Regions from separate parts of the Sebaldella termitidis ATCC 33386 genome, predicted to be linked through region 2. Evidence: riboswitches for the same ligand, from Rfam matches in the RefSeq annotation. Region 2 holds a riboswitch; the other holds the start of a gene.
The links. A riboswitch is a leader RNA that binds a small molecule or an ion and turns the genes downstream of it on or off. The one in region 2 is predicted to bind thiamine pyrophosphate.
Positions count from the first base shown of each region.

Region 1: linked by a shared signal. The riboswitch ahead of thiD (bifunctional hydroxymethylpyrimidine kinase/phosphomethylpyrimidine kinase) and the one ahead of STERM_RS10150 (thiamine-binding protein) in region 2 are both predicted to bind thiamine pyrophosphate.

Region 1 is NC_013517.1:1,254,595-1,262,885, reverse strand. Features, by position in the region: gene STERM_RS05720 (helix-turn-helix transcriptional regulator) at 1-963, shown strand; gene STERM_RS05715 (hypothetical protein) at 1,042-1,569, shown strand; gene tenA (thiaminase II) at 1,636-2,304, opposite strand; gene thiE (thiamine phosphate synthase) at 2,315-2,899, opposite strand; gene thiM (hydroxyethylthiazole kinase) at 2,976-3,806, opposite strand; gene thiD (bifunctional hydroxymethylpyrimidine kinase/phosphomethylpyrimidine kinase) at 3,799-4,617, opposite strand; TPP riboswitch at 4,703-4,801, opposite strand; gene STERM_RS05690 (hypothetical protein) at 5,226-5,462, opposite strand; gene STERM_RS05685 (helix-turn-helix domain-containing protein) at 5,547-6,167, opposite strand; gene STERM_RS21120 (LexA family transcriptional regulator) at 6,337-7,026, opposite strand; gene STERM_RS05675 (ABC transporter permease) at 7,074-7,928, opposite strand; gene STERM_RS05670 (ABC transporter permease) at 7,925-8,291, opposite strand, start outside.
Region 2 is NC_013517.1:2,186,074-2,194,364, reverse strand. Features, by position in the region: gene STERM_RS10175 (ABC1 kinase family protein) at 1-206, shown strand, start outside; gene STERM_RS10170 (TatD family hydrolase) at 474-1,232, opposite strand; gene STERM_RS10165 (ABC transporter ATP-binding protein) at 1,270-2,004, opposite strand; gene STERM_RS10160 (ABC transporter substrate-binding protein) at 2,026-3,009, opposite strand; gene STERM_RS10155 (ABC transporter permease) at 3,026-3,790, opposite strand; gene STERM_RS10150 (thiamine-binding protein) at 3,762-4,049, opposite strand; TPP riboswitch at 4,104-4,190, opposite strand; gene STERM_RS10145 (DUF2188 domain-containing protein) at 4,387-4,617, shown strand; gene STERM_RS10140 (contact-dependent growth inhibition system immunity protein) at 4,732-5,133, shown strand; gene STERM_RS10135 (hypothetical protein) at 5,211-5,591, shown strand; gene glpK (glycerol kinase GlpK) at 5,704-7,227, opposite strand; gene dhaM (dihydroxyacetone kinase phosphoryl donor subunit DhaM) at 7,245-7,634, opposite strand; gene dhaL (dihydroxyacetone kinase subunit DhaL) at 7,644-8,282, opposite strand.

The DNA of each region.
Region 1 (8,291 bases), 930 kb from region 2:
ATGGATAATACTAAGGCTCTTACTGTGCAGGATGTGGCAGATATACTGAAAATTGCCAAAAATACAGTTTATGAACTGGTAAAACGAGGCGAGCTTAATTCTTACAAGGTCGGAAGAAAAGTTCGCTTTACCCTGAAAGATGTGGAATCCTATATTGAAAATTCAAAAAAAATACAAAATCCCGGAAGAAAAGAAAATACTGCTCTTTCGGATTTATATACCGATACTTTCGGCGGTCTTGCAAAGGTTCCCGCAAGCAACGAATTTATAGTCTGCGGGCAGGATCTTATGCTGGATATTCTGACAAGCTATATGGGAAAATACTGTAAGAATATATCTGCACTACGTGCTTACATAGGCAGCTACAGCAGTCTTGTGGCTTTGTATAACGGATATATACAGGCAGCTACCACTCATTTATGGGACGGTGATACAGGACAATATAATGTTCCCTTTGTCAGAAGGCTTCTTCCTGGAATACCCGCCGTTATAATTCATCTTACCTGCCGGACACAGGGATTCTATGTAGCCAAAGGCAACCCCAAAGATATAAACTCATGGGAAGATCTTAAACGCAGAGATATTACAGTCATTAACAGAGAGAAGGGAGCCGGCTCACGTGTTCTTCTTGATGAACATCTCCGTCTTATGGGTATTTACGGAAGCTCGTTAAACGGTTATGATAATGAAACACAATCCCATCTTACTGTAGCAAGCACCATCAGCAGAGGCGCAGCTGATATCGGGGTGGGAATAGAAAAGATAGCTTCTCAGGTGGAGGGCATCGACTTTATTCCGCTTCAGAAAGAACGATACGAGCTGGTAATCAAAAAAGAAATTTTTGACACTCCTGTTGTACAGAGTATTTTAAAAATTCTGCGTTCTGATGAATTTAAGTCTGAATTCAAAGATATCGGCGGTTATGATATAAGTGAAATGGGTGAAATTATCGCTTTGACATAAAAAAATAAAAATATATTTTATTGTCTCTTTTATATTATTATGTTAGAATTATTCTAAATTTATATTAGGAGGTTATTGATGAAAAAACTGTTAATTTTTCTTACGATGTTCTTTTTAGTTATGAGCTGCGGCAAGCCTTCATCGCAGAAAGCTTTTGAAAACCGTATGTCAGATATTAAATCGGCTGACCAGATCAAAGCTAAAGAGCTTATTAACAGCTCTGACAGTCCTGCTGTCCAAAAATTTGAGAATTTTTATATGAATTTTTTCAAAAAAATTGAGTACAAGGTATTAAGTGCCGAAGAAAAAGGAAATGAAAGTGTTCTTCAGGTAGAAATAAAAGCTCCAAATGTGCTGGAACCTTTTATTGACATTTTTAAAGAAGGACTCAGCCTGGCCTTTAGCGGGGCTACTGAAGAGGATATGGATAAATTTTTTAACGACAGTATGAACAATATACTGGAAAGCAAAGATCTGAACTATATGACGGGTACTGTTCCGGTATATATGGTAAAAACTGACGGAGACTGGGAAATCGACACAGAGAAAAGTACTGATTTATTTGTATACCTTACAGGCGGATTAAGCACTTTTGCACAACAATAACAAATGAATATATAAAAAACAGGCTTTTGACGGTATTTCGCCAAAGCCTGTTTTTTTGCGTAACTGTTAATAAGACATTTTCATTCTGTAAGCCATATCCCAGAATAAAAATTCAAATTCTATACTTGTTCTGAATATGTCTTCTATTTTTTTCAGTTCTTTTTCTGTTTTATTTTCACACAGTAAGTCCAAATATTCATAAAACCAGCTGAAAGATTCTCCGAATTCCTCACTTGCATAAGTATCTATCCATTTTTTATAAAAATTATCTTCCGGTATATCTCCATAGCTCTGTTTTAGTCTTTTGGCATAGTCATGATAGGACCATGCACATGGAAATACCACGGCAATAATATCTGCCGTCGTACCCGAATAAGCAGTAGCAAGCATATTTGAAGTATATGCCTTGCTGAACAAAGACTGGACAGTATCCTCCGCCTCTTTTTCAGTTATCCCGAAATCTGCCATATACTTTCTGTGAATATCCATTTCATCATATAGTATATTATGCTGAACTCCTGAAAATTTTGTCATATATTTTTCTTCATCACATTTTATTGATCCTGCTGCGAATACTTTTGCATACTCTATCAAATACCTGTAATCCTGAAGAAGATAAAACTTAAATTTTTCTTTCTCAAGTGTTCCCTTACCCAGCTCCTGTAAAAAAGGATGCTCGTAACAATCCTCCCAGACTTTTCCGGCTTTTTCTTTTAGTGTATTTGAAAATGACATGTTATTCCTCCTATTTTAAAGCCAGCTTCAAAGCTGCTTCTTTTATATTTTTTTCTCCTAATATTGCTGAAACCACAGCTATACCGTCTGCACCTGCACAAAACAGTTGTCCTGCATTCTCTGCATTTATTCCCCCTATTGCTACTACGGGTATCTGTACTTTTTTCTTTATTTCCCCAAGCTCTTCAAGATTTACATATTTTGCATCCAGCTTAGTATCTGTGGGAAACATTGCTCCTGCTCCCAGATAATCCGCACTTTCTCTCTCTGCCTTTTCTGCTTCGGAGGTATTTGAAACGGATATTCCCATTATCTTATTCATACCTATTAATTTTCTTACTTCTCCGGCAGGCAAATCCTCCTGACCTGTATGTACGCCATCTGCATCTGCGGCTATTGCTATATCTACCCTGTCATTTATTATCAATGGCACATTATAATAACCCGTTACCATTTTTATTTTTAAAGCCATATTATAAAATTCCGCTGCTGAAATATCCTTTGCCCGCAGCTGTACTATTGTTACCCCTCCCTCTATTGCCTCTGTCACTTTCTTTTCTGCGGTTTCTAATGTCATAAAACTGGTGTCTGCCACAAGATACAAAGAATAATCAATTTTTTTTTATTTCAGTTCCGTATAATACATCTTTTCCTTTCATCTGTATTCTCCCTCATCTTTCAAAAATTTTGGCATTTTCTTCTATATTCTTTCTGCTGGTATTATAAATCTGATCAATAAGTGCTGTCCTGAAACTCCCGCTTCCCCGGTTTCCTGCTTCATTAAAAGCTTTTTCTCCCGCAAGTCCCATATACAGGATTCCTGCTGCTGTCCCCAGCAGCAGATCATTACTGACACTGCAAAATACTGCTGTCAGTGATGTGGTCATACATCCTGTTCCCGTAATATCCGACATCATTCTATGTCCGTTTTCCACATATATGACCCTTTTCCCGTCTGAGATAATATCTTTTTCACCTGTAGCAGCTACTACACAGCCGGTTTTCAGAGCCAGTTTCTTTATCTTCTCGCAGATAATTTCCTCTCTTATATTTTTATCATTTTCAGAAACATCCACTCCCTTTGCTCCGGAGCTTACTCCTGAAATAAATAATATTTCAGATACATTGCCTTTCAGAACAGACGGTCTCACTTCTTTCAGAATTCTTGCTGCAGTTTCATTTCTGAGAGTTCCTGCTCCTGCACCCACAGGATCAAAAATTACCGGAATATTCTTTTTCTTTGCTGCTTTACCGGCAGTTATCATTGATTCTATAGTTCTTTTATTCAGCGTTCCCATATTTATTACCAGTGCCGAAGCCAGAGAAACAATATCCTCAGCTTCTTCAGGATCATCAGCCATCACGGGAGATGCCCCGGCGGCAAGTGTAATATTAGCACAGTCATTAACTGTTACATAATTGGTAATATGATGAATAAGAGGTTTTTCTGTTCTTACCGCATCAGGATATTCCTTTATTATATCTGTTAGTTTTTTAGTCATGATTCCCACCTCCGTTTTCAAGTCCGTTCTTATATAAAGAATAAAAATGATTGGTAGGACCATGTCCTTTTCCTATATTAAGCGAATGTCTTATAGCTGTTGTCACATAAATTTTTGCTTTTCTCACAGCATTTTCCAGCCCCATTCCCAACGCAAGATTTGAAGCAATTGCTGATGAATAAGTACAGCCCGTTCCATGTGTATTTTTTGTATTTATCCTTTCCGAGTTAAAATAATAATAATCTTTTCCGTCATACAAAATATCAAGTGCTTCCTTCTCAAGATGCCCGCCTTTTACCAGTACATTTCTGCTTCCCATTTTATGTATTTTGGCTGCTGCCTTCTTCATATCTTCGGTATTTTCAATTGTAATCCCTGCTATTCTTTCCGCCTCGGGAATATTAGGCGTAAGCAGATCGGCCGCCGGAATTATTATGTCTATCAAAGCTCCTACAGAATCAGGATCCATTAGCGGACATCCGTTTTTTGCATACATTACAGGATCTGCCACTACATTTTGTGCCTTATATTCCGAAAGCTTTTCTGCCACAGCTCTCATACTCTCCTCTCCGGAAAGCATGCCTATTTTCACAGCATCTGTTCCAATATCTTCAAAAACTGCATCAATCTGTTTCCGGATCATATCAGGGCTTATATTTTGAATGTCAATAACCCTGCTGGTATTCTCTGCTACTACAGAGACAATTACACTCATTCCAAAAAGTCCGTGCGCCGAAAAAGTTTTCAAATCTGCCTGTATTCCTGCTCCTCCACTGCAGTCAGAGCCTGCGATACTTAGAATTTTTTTCATTTGTTCCTCCTAGGTAAAAAATTTATACAAAAAAAACTTCCCCCTAAAGGAAAGTTTTTTATTTATATATATGATAATTTCTACCTCAAAATAAAAGACTGCTTCCCTTCACCAGTGTTAACTGACAGGTTCAATGGGTCAGGTTTAACCTTCTCAACTGCAAGCAGTCCCCCCGCAAAAATATTCAATTTTATTAAATAAAAAAAGGTGCCTCAAAAATAAAGAAAGCACTTAATCAAAAAAATGATATTCTAATAACTGCTTCCCTTCACCAGTGTTAACTGACAGGTTCAATGGGTCAGGTTTTAGCCTTCTCAACTGCAAGCAGTTCCCCCGCATATATGTTGATAGTTTAGCACTAGAATACTTATTCGTCAACTTTAATTTCAGTTAACTTCTACATTTTCTGCATTTATAATTTTATTTAGATTTTCCTTATGATTTCCTTTATGATCTGTAGAATTTGTTCAACAAAAACTTTTTTATAATATTATTTTTTCAAAATTTCTCATAAAGTTTAATATGTATTGTTTGAGCTTCACCAAAATTTCCCGGAAAAAGAAAGAATACACAGACTAATTTCTGTGTATTCTTTATATAATATTTTTCTAAATAGGCTGAAAAAACTCACTTATATCCACATCAAGAACATTCGCCCATTTCATAATTGTAGAAAGATTAGGATAATTCAGATTATGTCTGAGTCTGTACAAGGTATCATTTGCCCGTGAATCCAGATCTTTTTTTCTGATTTTCGGAAGATTCTCCTTTTCTCTTTCTCTGTTTCTTTCCTGAAGAATTCTTTCGACATTTGCTATAAGTCTGAAATTTGTATTCCTTTCCACCAAAACCACCCTTTCCGAATTGACTTTTAGTTTCATTATTAATATTATACACTTTTAGTGTAAAAAGTCAATTATAAATTAAAACTAATAAATATCAGTATACTTACCTATTACGTAACCAATTATTTTACTAGTATCCGGTATTTCGGCATTTTTGACAAGAAAATAATATTTCCCGCTGTTTTCAGTCAGCTTATCAAGATATATCCCGTTTTCTTCTGGATAAAGAATATATTTTCCCAGACATTCCTCTGTAAAACCAGAATTTTCTCTTAATTTCAAAATCAAATAATCGTCTTTCAAAAATTTATTTTCCAAAAAATCTTTTTCAAGCTTTATTGCCAGCACTCCTTTTATATTGGAGTAAATAACAGGTATATGCATATAGCTTTCTGTTTTTTCCCTGTAATTCAGGACATTTTCCGTTTCAAGAACAGGAATACTCTCAATTGCACTGACATTCATTTTCAGTACTTTAAATAACTCAGGATATTTTTCAGACAAATATAACTCTATAAACTCTACTTTATCATGAAAATCCAGCTCCAAAGCTTCTGTAAACTTAACGATATCATTAAGCTTTATTTCTCTTCTCCCTTTATGAATCTCATTAACATAAGAAACAGATTTATCCAGATATTTTGCTATCTGTGAAAATCTCTGTCCCCTTTCCTCAATATGTCTCTTTAACAAATCTAAAAACATTTCATCCCCCTGTAATATTTTTTGTATATCATAGCATATTTTTAAAAAAAATACAAAAAAACATAATGTTTCTATTAAGTTAATTAATATATTTATTCGATAACTATCTATTACTCTGCATTCGATTAATTACAAATCTATTATTTTATCAGTATATTAAGTTTTTAGATTATTCCAGATATCTTATAATCTGTCTTACACGCCCCGTACACTGGATTTTTTCAATATTTTCACCTGTAATAACTATGGGATTAAGCTTATTATTAATACATCTGAGAATAACTACCTCTTTAAAGTACTCTACTCTTCTCAGAAATAATTCATTATTATGCTTCAAAACACAGATTTTGTTATTCATAAGATATAATTCACCGCAGCTTTCAGGATCCATAAGAAGCATATCCTTATTTATAAACTCGGGTTCCAGTTCATTTCCGTATATCTTTATAAAAAAGCTGTTTTCAGAAACAGAATCTGTTTCCGGAATACTTATATATTCCTCTTTTTCCAGTTCATTCAAAAGTCCCAGTCCTGATTCCACAATAGCCTTCAATGGAAATTTTAATATTCCTGAGCCTTTTGGAGTGTTTTTTGAATTTTTTTCTTTTAATTTCAAATATTCTTTTTGAAAATTTTCGGGAAGACGTCTAAATTCTTCATAATTCTCTATATTTTCTTTATCTTCCTCCATTACATCAAAAATCATATAAAACTTTTCCAGAAAATTTTTGGAAGGTCTTTTGGTATTATTCAGTACACTGCTGATATACTGCGGCGTAATCCCCAGTAATCCTGCCAGATCCGTCATACTCATTCTGCCCTTTAGATACTTTTCCAGTATTTCTCCTGTATTTAACATTCCAAACACCCGCTCTTTCAAAAGAATTTTATATATCCCTTTATATATTACTGTTTTTCATAAGGCTGTCCCGAAGAAGCCGGTGCCTTTGCCTTCCCTACAAAGCCTACCAAGGCAAGCAGTGTCAGTACATACGGAATCATCGCCAAAAACTGCTGCGGAAAGTTCGGATAATGGATCTTTAACTGGACCTCCAGTACACTTCCAAAGGCAAATAAGAAACTCGCAAGCATTGCTCCCCAAGGCTTCCACTTTCCGAATATCATCGCTGCCATTGCCATAAATCCTCTTCCCGCCGACATGTTATTGCTGAATGAAGGCAGCATTACCGTCGTCATATATGCTCCTCCCAGTCCTGCATACAGTCCTGACATTACTACTCCTATATATCTTATCAAATATACATTTATTCCCACTGTATCCGCTGCCAGCGGATGCTCTCCCACTGCTCTCATTCTCAGTCCCAATACTGTTCCGTACATTATATAATTCGATATTATTGCCAAACCGTATATCAGTATCAGTACAAACATCAGACTTGCCTGTCTCGGTGCTGCAGGTGTCGAACCCGCTACCTTAAACAATACCTTTATCAGATAGGAGGTCAGTGCAACTGCAAGAAGGTTTATCGCAACTCCGCTTACTATCTGGTTTCCTCGTAAGTTTATACTTATAAACGCATGGACCAGAGATATTATTCCCCCTGCCAGTACTCCTGCTATTAATCCCATATAAGGATTACCTGTATAATATGATACTGTCGCTCCTGCAAATGCTCCGCATAACATCATTCCCTCTAAACCAAGGTTCGTTACTCCTGTTATTTCCGTAAAACATGCTCCTACTGCTGTTATTAATATCGGAGGGGCCAACATCAAGATTTGTCCTAATATTTCCATCATTGTTTTTTACCTCCTCTTTTTGATAACATATATCTGAATAGATTTTCTCCTGCCACAAATATTATTATTAATGCCTGGATTATATATACCACTTCTTTCGGTATCCTCATACTCTGAAGACTCTGCCCGCCTATTTCCAGCGAGGCATAAAAGATCGCCGCTATAAATACTCCTATTGGATTACTTTTCCCCAATAAGGATACTGCTACTCCCGTAAAGCCAAGCTCTCCCATTATCAGCTCCGTATAAGCATACTGTGCAGAACCTCCGAGAACTCTTTCCGCTCCTCCTATTCCTGCCAGTATTCCCGCAAGTCCCATTGCAAATATTATATTCTTCTTTATCTTTATTCCCGCATTCTCT
Region 2 (8,291 bases):
TTGACCAGCTGGATTATATTACCAATAAAATAGTAATAGGAATGCTCTTGTTTGCTCTCATTGTAGGATCCTCGATACTTGCTGATTCAGGAAAGCAGAGTGAAACACAAAGCATAATGTCTATTATCGGTATTATCGGCTACATTGTAGCAGCTATCTTTACTGTAATTCTTATTATTTCTCTTTTCAGAAATAAATATAAATAACATACTTTCACTATAGATATTGATAGTACTTAATTATATGACAATGATATATTACCGGAAAGAAATTATTGAAATTCTGACTTTTTAGTTTTGATTTCCTTGATTTCTTTTTTTATTCAGTATCTGTTTTTACAGCCGGCAATAAATCTTTATTACAGAATTTTGAAACGATATACAAAAAAACTATACCTGTTAAGTAAGGTATAGTTTTGAAATTAAAGCAAAAAATAAAAAACTTCGTTTATATTTTTTATTATTAAAATACAATCAGTCATTTTTTATATTAAATAAAACACATGCATTTCTATTGGCAATCTCCAAGATTTCCTCTTTGCTTTTCGAATAAATCTTTGTTAAAAAATCTGCTGTTTTCTCAGTCATTGAAGGAATACCAATCTCTCCTCCGTATTCCCAAGGCCCGTCACTTTCCAGCGTGATAATCTCCAACGGAATATTTCTCACAAATTTTTCATACTCTTTATTATAAATTACATCCGGAGATACAGAGATATTCCATCCGTTTCCTTTTATCTTTTCAAGAGCAGACAGATCACCCTCAAACCAGTGAAATAAAGCTTTCTTTATCTTATATTTTTCCAGCTCCCTTATTGCATATTCCCCACTGTCCTCTATACAGTGAAGATTAACCGGAAGATCAAGCTCTGCTGCCAGTTTCAGAAATCTTTCGAAAATGATTTCAGCCTTTTTTAAAATATCAGCTTTCTTTTCCATATCTTCTATTTCCAAAAGATTAAAATACGGAAGACCTATCTCGCCTATTGCCGATATTTCTGAGACATTTTCCCTGATCTGTTTTTCTACCAGCTCATAATCACCGTACTTCTCCGGATATTCAGGATGTATTCCCAGACAAACCATGAGATTCGGATATATTTTTTTATATTCTAAAAGAATTTCCCCGCTTTTATAGTCTACAGCCACGCCTGCCACAATATTTCTTCTTATCTCTTTTTCACGCAGCTCGGCAGGCAGCTGTTCAAAATGACAATGTACATCTATATTCAAAATAAATTCCTGCTTTCTGATTTTTTTGCTTACAATATTACACCAGCATATCCATTATTTTTTTCTTATATTCCAAAAATTCTCTTTCCAAAAGGACATCTGTATTTCTCGGCTTTGATATCTGTATCTTGATTTCTCCTTTTATCACTGCCGGATTCTTGCCGAGAACTATTATTCTGTCTGAAAGATACACTGCTTCATCTATATCATGTGTAATAAATAAAACAGTATGTCTATGCTTTTCGCAGACTTCAAGCAGAAACTGCTGCATCTCGCTTCGTGTTATTGCATCTAGTGCACCAAATGGCTCATCAAGCAGCATTATATCACTGTCTACCAAAAAGGTTCTGAGAAGTGCCGTCCTTTTTTTCATACCGCCGCTTAACTCATAGGGATATTTCCCCTCTTCTCCGGAAAGCTTAAATTCGGGAAGAAGTTTTTTTATTCTTTCATTCATGGTTTTTTTATCTGTTTTTTCTATTTCCATGGGAAGGACAGCATTTTTATATAATGTTCTCCAATCCAGCAGAAGGTCATTCTGCGGCATATAGGCAAGCTTTCCCTGATATTTCTCTATATCAGTTCCATCTATTATTACATTACCTGTATAGTTTTTTTCCAATCCCGTTATTATCTTGAAAATCGTACTCTTACCGCACCCGCTCGGTCCTATTAATGTGATAAACTCACTTTCATTTACATCAAATGAAATATCAGAAAGAACCTTTTTTCCGTCATATATTTGTCCGATATTATTCAGCGAAATTTTCATTTTACTCCCTTATCCTCTGTTTTATTGTTCTTTTACAAAATCATTGGTAAATGCCTTTAATATATCAGTCTTTTTATCAATTAATTTATTATCATACAGCCAGTTCATATAATTTTCCCATACTTCCGGTTTCTGTTCTCCCCAATATGCTGCATCTGATTTATACTCTTTTGCAAGAAATTTCTGGCTTTCCATTACCAGATCTTTATTTAGTTCAGGAGCACTTTTCAAAAGGATATTGGCAGCTTGATCCGGATTTTCCCATGAGTACTGATAACCTTTTTTAGTAGCCTGCATAAATTTTTTCACAATATCAGAATTTTGTGAAATCATTTTTTCATTAGTTATAATTACAGGAGTATAATAATCAAGATTTTTATTATAATCACTGAGCTTTATATAATTTACGGGAATATTTCTTACCTTGGCTTCCATTCCTGTCCACGCTTCAAATCCCCATGCAAAATCTATACTGTTCTCACTTGATGCAAAAAAATCCGTATCACCTGATGTTATGATTTTTACTTTTTCCACATCTCCCCCGTCTTTATCCATAAGAGCTTTTAACGTGGCTTTTTCTATAGGAGAACCCCATCCTCCGTATCTCTTATTTTCAAAATCTCTGGGTGTTTTTATTCCTTTATCTTCCTTTGCATAAAAACCGCTTGTATTATGCTGTATAACTGCGGCAATTGAAACAACAGGAATATCCTGAAGCCTTGCCAATGTAACACTTTCCTGATACGATATTCCGAACTGTGCCTTGCCAGATGCCACCAGCTGGTCGGAAGTTCCGTTTCCGGGCTGTATTATTGTAACATCAAGTCCTTCTTCCTCATAATAACCAAGATCCTTAGCCACATAAATGCCGGTATGGTTTGTATTCGGAGTCCAGTCCAGAACTACTGTAATTTTTATTTTCTCCCCGCCCTTTGCATTTTTAGCACTATCTTTACATGATACTGCGAGTATTGTTAAAAATATCAGAATTAAAATTTTTTTCATTTTTTACCGCCTATATCTAAATTTTGTTATTTTTCCATGGAATCAGCTTTTTCTCTGCATATTCCGTAGCCTTAAATACAGCAAGACTAAGTATTATTATCAAAAATATCGAAGCAAACAAAGCATCTGTTCTAAAAGAGCTTATTGCTCTTGTCATATAAATCCCCAATCCTTTTTCCGCACCGAGCCATTCACCTATAACTGCTCCCATTATACTATATACGGCACTTATTTTTAGTCCCGAAAGGAGACTTTGCAGGCTCGCCGGAAGCTTCAGCTTAAAAAAAATCTGTATTTCATTTGCCTTCATTGTTTTCATAAGACTTATCAGCTCGTTATCTATATTATCCAATCCGTCCAGAAAAGACAAAATACACGGAAAAATGCATACTGTAAGCACTATCAGTATCTTCGGCATTATCCCGAAGCCGAACCATATTAAAATAACAGGTGCCACAGCAATAAGAGGAACCATCTGCGATATAAGAATAAGCGGGTAAAGTATATTTCTCAGAAGCCTGAAATATCCCAGAAGTCCGCCTAATATTATTCCTGATATAACTGCTGCTATGAATCCTGCCAGTGCTTCACCAAATGTAATCAGCGCATGTTCTCCCAAAACGGATTTATCATTCCACAAAACACTTATAACATCTGACGGTGAGGGAAATATATATTTTGGAATATCGAATTTTACTGTTATAATCTGTATTAATAAAATTAGTATCAGAAAAAATAATACTGACTGAAATTTACTTCCTGTATTTTCCGATTTTTTCATCTATAGTAACTCCTTCAGGTTTATAATCAATTTTCACTACCGAACATACCCTGCTTGCGCCATATTTTACACATATTTCCTGTGCATCTTTGACTATCTCAAGTAAATCTGCAAGCTCTCCTTCTATTGTTGTTTCCATAGGACCTACTTCATATTTCAGACCTGACTCTGCTATCCTGTCAATGACTCTGTCCACCACATAATAAATATCCTCTTCTTTTACTGTAGGAATTACCTGTAAACTTAAATTAACCAACATTTTTACCTCCTGAAAAATTTATAAAAAAAAGACCTTCACAAGGTCTACTAAGAAATATCTGTATTGTTAACTCCCTTCGCTAGCATTATCTAGAGCAGGTTAAACGGTATTTCTCAGCATTAAGCACCCGTGTTGATTTTAGTATATAACATTTTAGCAATAATAGCAATATTTTTATATAATTTTATACCTGTAGGTTTTATTTCATAGCTGAAAACTAAGCTCTTCGAAGTTGCCGGTCTGATTATTATCCCTTTGGACTTTTACCGTCTTTCTATTTTTTCTCTCTTATGCTATACTAATATTAGCAGGTAATTTCATTTTCTGCTGAATCTTTTTGAAAGGAGATGTTAAATTCATGGGTATAAACCAGCATGTTATTCTTGAGGACGAAGAATGGCAGGTTAAGGGTGACGGAAATATGCAGGCTACAAAAGTTTTTGATTCACAGGAAGAAGCTGTAAGCTACGCAAAAGAAATATCAACATATGAAAAGTCGAAACTCATTATTCATGATGAAGATGGTGAAATCTGTAAGAAATACGATTACATGAAAGAACCGCAGTAATCTCCTGAAGATTTAAGCACTTCTCTGTGGTGAATTTACATTGGGGGATTGTATCAAAGTTTCTTTTGATACATCCCTTTTAGTTTACTAACATATTTAAAAGAGGTAAGTATTTTGAAAAATGATTATATGAACAGTTCATTGGAAGAACTTCAAAACTGCGTTTGGAAGAAACCGGAATACAATTCGGCTCTTATCACAAACTGCCACAGATTACGCAAAATTCCTTTAAAAGATCTTAGCATAGAAAATATAAGAATGCTTGTCGGTCAGAAAATAGGGCTGAAATATCTTGTTCCGCTTGCGTTGGAGTTCCTTGAAAATAATTACTTCTGCAGCGGTGATTTTTATAACGGCGATCTGTTATATGCCGTATTGGGTATAGAATCTGATTATTGGGACAAAAACTATGCTCTTTTCCAGCGTTTATCCGATGTTATGTTCAATCTTGAAGAAGATTACAAAACATATTCAAAAAAAATTCTGCCAAAATGGAAAAAATTATTTACCAAGTAAAGTAAAAATTTCTGTTTTTGAAAAAATTTCATTAACAAAGTAATATTAATAAATTACTATATTTAAAGGAGCGTCTCATGCGTGACAATAATAACCTCAAATTTACATATTCCATATTATTTGTTTCAGGAATAGCATCCTGCATACTTATATTTATGTTTTCTTTTATCCCCTCTGCTGCTGTTCTTACATTTGCACTTGCAGCAAAGTCAAAGCTTCCATATGAAGAAGCCCCGCCTCAGGGATTGAAAATAATGATTCTTACCAGTGCTGTCCACATTGCTGCTTCTGTTTTATTTTTGGCTCCTCTTGTATTTGCATTTATCATACCTGACAGTATCAGAATATTTCTTCAGCTCTCAAGTATTATATTACATTTTTTATTTAATATTATAATTTTGATTTTTTACATTGCAGGATTAGTATTTGTAAAAAAAGAATATTATAATATTGACTGATTTATATATACGGATATTTATTTTAAAATCCATAAAAAAAACAGAAAATATATATATTTTCTGTTTTTTTACTTCATAAACCCTGAAATAATCAAAAAGTATTTTTATTCTTTCAGCTGTCTTCTCTTTCCCAGTTCCTTACTCTTTCTACGGCTTTTTTCCATCCTTTGTAATATTTATTGCGTTTTTCCCTGTCCAGCTCAGATTTAAATTCTTTATTTAATTTCCAGTGTTTCTTTATATCATCTTTATCTTTCCAGAAGCCCACAGCCATACCGGCAAGATAAGCAGCTCCCAATGCTGTTGTTTCTGTTATTTCAGGCTTTAATACTGTTTCACCTATTATATCCGCAAGAAACTGCAGAAGAAACTCATTTCTTACAGCTCCTCCGTCTACCTTGAGCTTTGTAAGAATAAGACCAGAATCATCCTGCATAGCCTCAAGAAGATCTTTTGTCTGGTAAGCTATTGATTCAAGAGCGGCTCTGATTATATGATTTGCATTTGATCCTCTTGTCAGTCCCAGTATACCGCCTCTTGCATACATATCCCAATATGGTGCCCCCAGTCCTACAAAAGCCGGTACTACATATACTCCTCCGTTATCTTCTACCTTTTTTGCGAAATATTCTGTATCTGCCGAATCAGCTATAAGTCTCATCTCATCTCTCAGCCACTGAACAACTGCACCTGCCACAAATATACTTCCTTCAAAAGCATATTCTACTTTTCCGTCAAGTCCGATTGCAATTGTAGTAAGCAGACCATTTTTAGATCTTATAAATTCATGCCCTATATTCATCAGCATAAAACATCCTGTTCCGTACGTACTCTTTGTATCACCTTTTACAAAACAGGCCTGTCCGAAAAGAGCTGCCTGCTGATCTCCGGAAATTCCGGCAATAGGAACAACTGTTGTTGTATTTCCTCCGCCTCCGAGAGATGTTTCGCCATATATCTCACTGGAATTTTTTACCTCAGGCAGCATTGATTTTGGTATTCCCAGCTCTTTCAGCAGTTTATCATCCCATTCCAGAGTTTTTATATTGAAAAGCATCGTTCTTGACGCATTTGTATAATCAGTCACATGAACCTTTCCTCCGGTAAGCTTCCATACAAGCCACGTATCTACCGTACCGCAGAGAAGCTGTCCGCTGTCTGCCCTTTCCCTTGCCCAGGGAACGTTATCAAGAATCCACTTGATTTTTGTTCCTGAAAAATAAGCATCTATTATTAAACCTGTATTTTCTTTTACATATTCCTCAAGTCCTCTTTTTTTCAGTTCCTCACACATATCGGCAGTTCTTCTGCACTGCCATACTATCGCATTATAAACCGGTTCCCCTGTTTCTTTATCCCATACTATTACTGTTTCTCTCTGGTTTGTTATACCTATTGCAGCTATTTCATCAAGAGGAATCCCGGTCTTAGCATTCACCTCTGTTAATACAGCTCTCTGAGTTGCCCAGATTTCCATGGGATCATGCTCGACCCAGCCCGGCTGAGGGTATATCTGCTGGAATTCCCTTTGTGCTATTCCTACTATATTTGTATCTTTATCAAAAATAACAGCTCTTGAACTTGTCGTTCCCTGATCTAAAGCTATCACATAATTCTTTTCAGTAACATTTTTCATAAAATGAAACCTCCTGATTATTTTATTTTTATAAAGTTTTTACTTTCCTCAGATATCTGTTTTAATTCTTCTGCGGATATCCCGGGAAAATTCCCGGCTACAGCTGATATTACCCCTTCTACCAGCGGGGCATCTACAATATATAATTTTTCCGGACTGCCAAGTATCTCAATAGCCATTTCCGTATTCATAATAGAACTTCCCAAATCCACAAATATCAGAACACCCTCTCCTTTATCCGCACGCTTTATTGCATCTATAATTATCTGCGGTTCTGTTCCATATATTTCACTGCTTGTTCCCCCGCCGTTTTCTACCGGAAAATCAAACTGCTTCATCTCATTTGAAAAATTTATTATTTCCTCTGCTAATTTTCTGTTATGACTTACTACTACTAAACCTATCATTTTTTCCTCCTAAATTTGATTATAAATTGTTTTTAATATAAGATAACTGGAACGCGCACCCGGATCTACAGTTCCTATGCTTCTTTCACCCAGATAACTCGCCCTTCCCCGTTTCGCCTGAATATCTTTTGTTGATAACATACCTTTTTCAGCTGCTTCCAGTCCTTCTGCAAAGCTGTTTTTGAGATTTTTTTCCTCCTGTACGGCCTTTTTGAATGCGGCATAAAACGGTTCAATTGTATCTACCATAGTCTTATCACCGACTGAAGCATTCCCTCTCTGCTTTATCCCTTCTACAGCCTCCTTTACGGCATACTCTATATCATCAATATCTATATCGCCCTCGTTTTTATCCCTAAAAGCCTTTGCCATTTTCATAAGTGCCGTAGCATAAAGCGGGCCGGAAGCACCGCCTACCGTTGACAGCAGAGTCATTGCTGTTTCATTCAAAAGCTTTGATAAATCCATATTATCTTCATTTTCCCGGAAATAATCCACTTTTGCCATTACAGCATCAAATCCTCTTTTCAGATTTAGTCCGTGGTCTCCGTCGCCTATTGCCCTGTCCAGATCCGTAAGCTCCTCTTCATGTGCTATTACTATTTTGGCTATTTCATCTAATATATCTATTACTCTGTCATTTTTCATACATTTCAC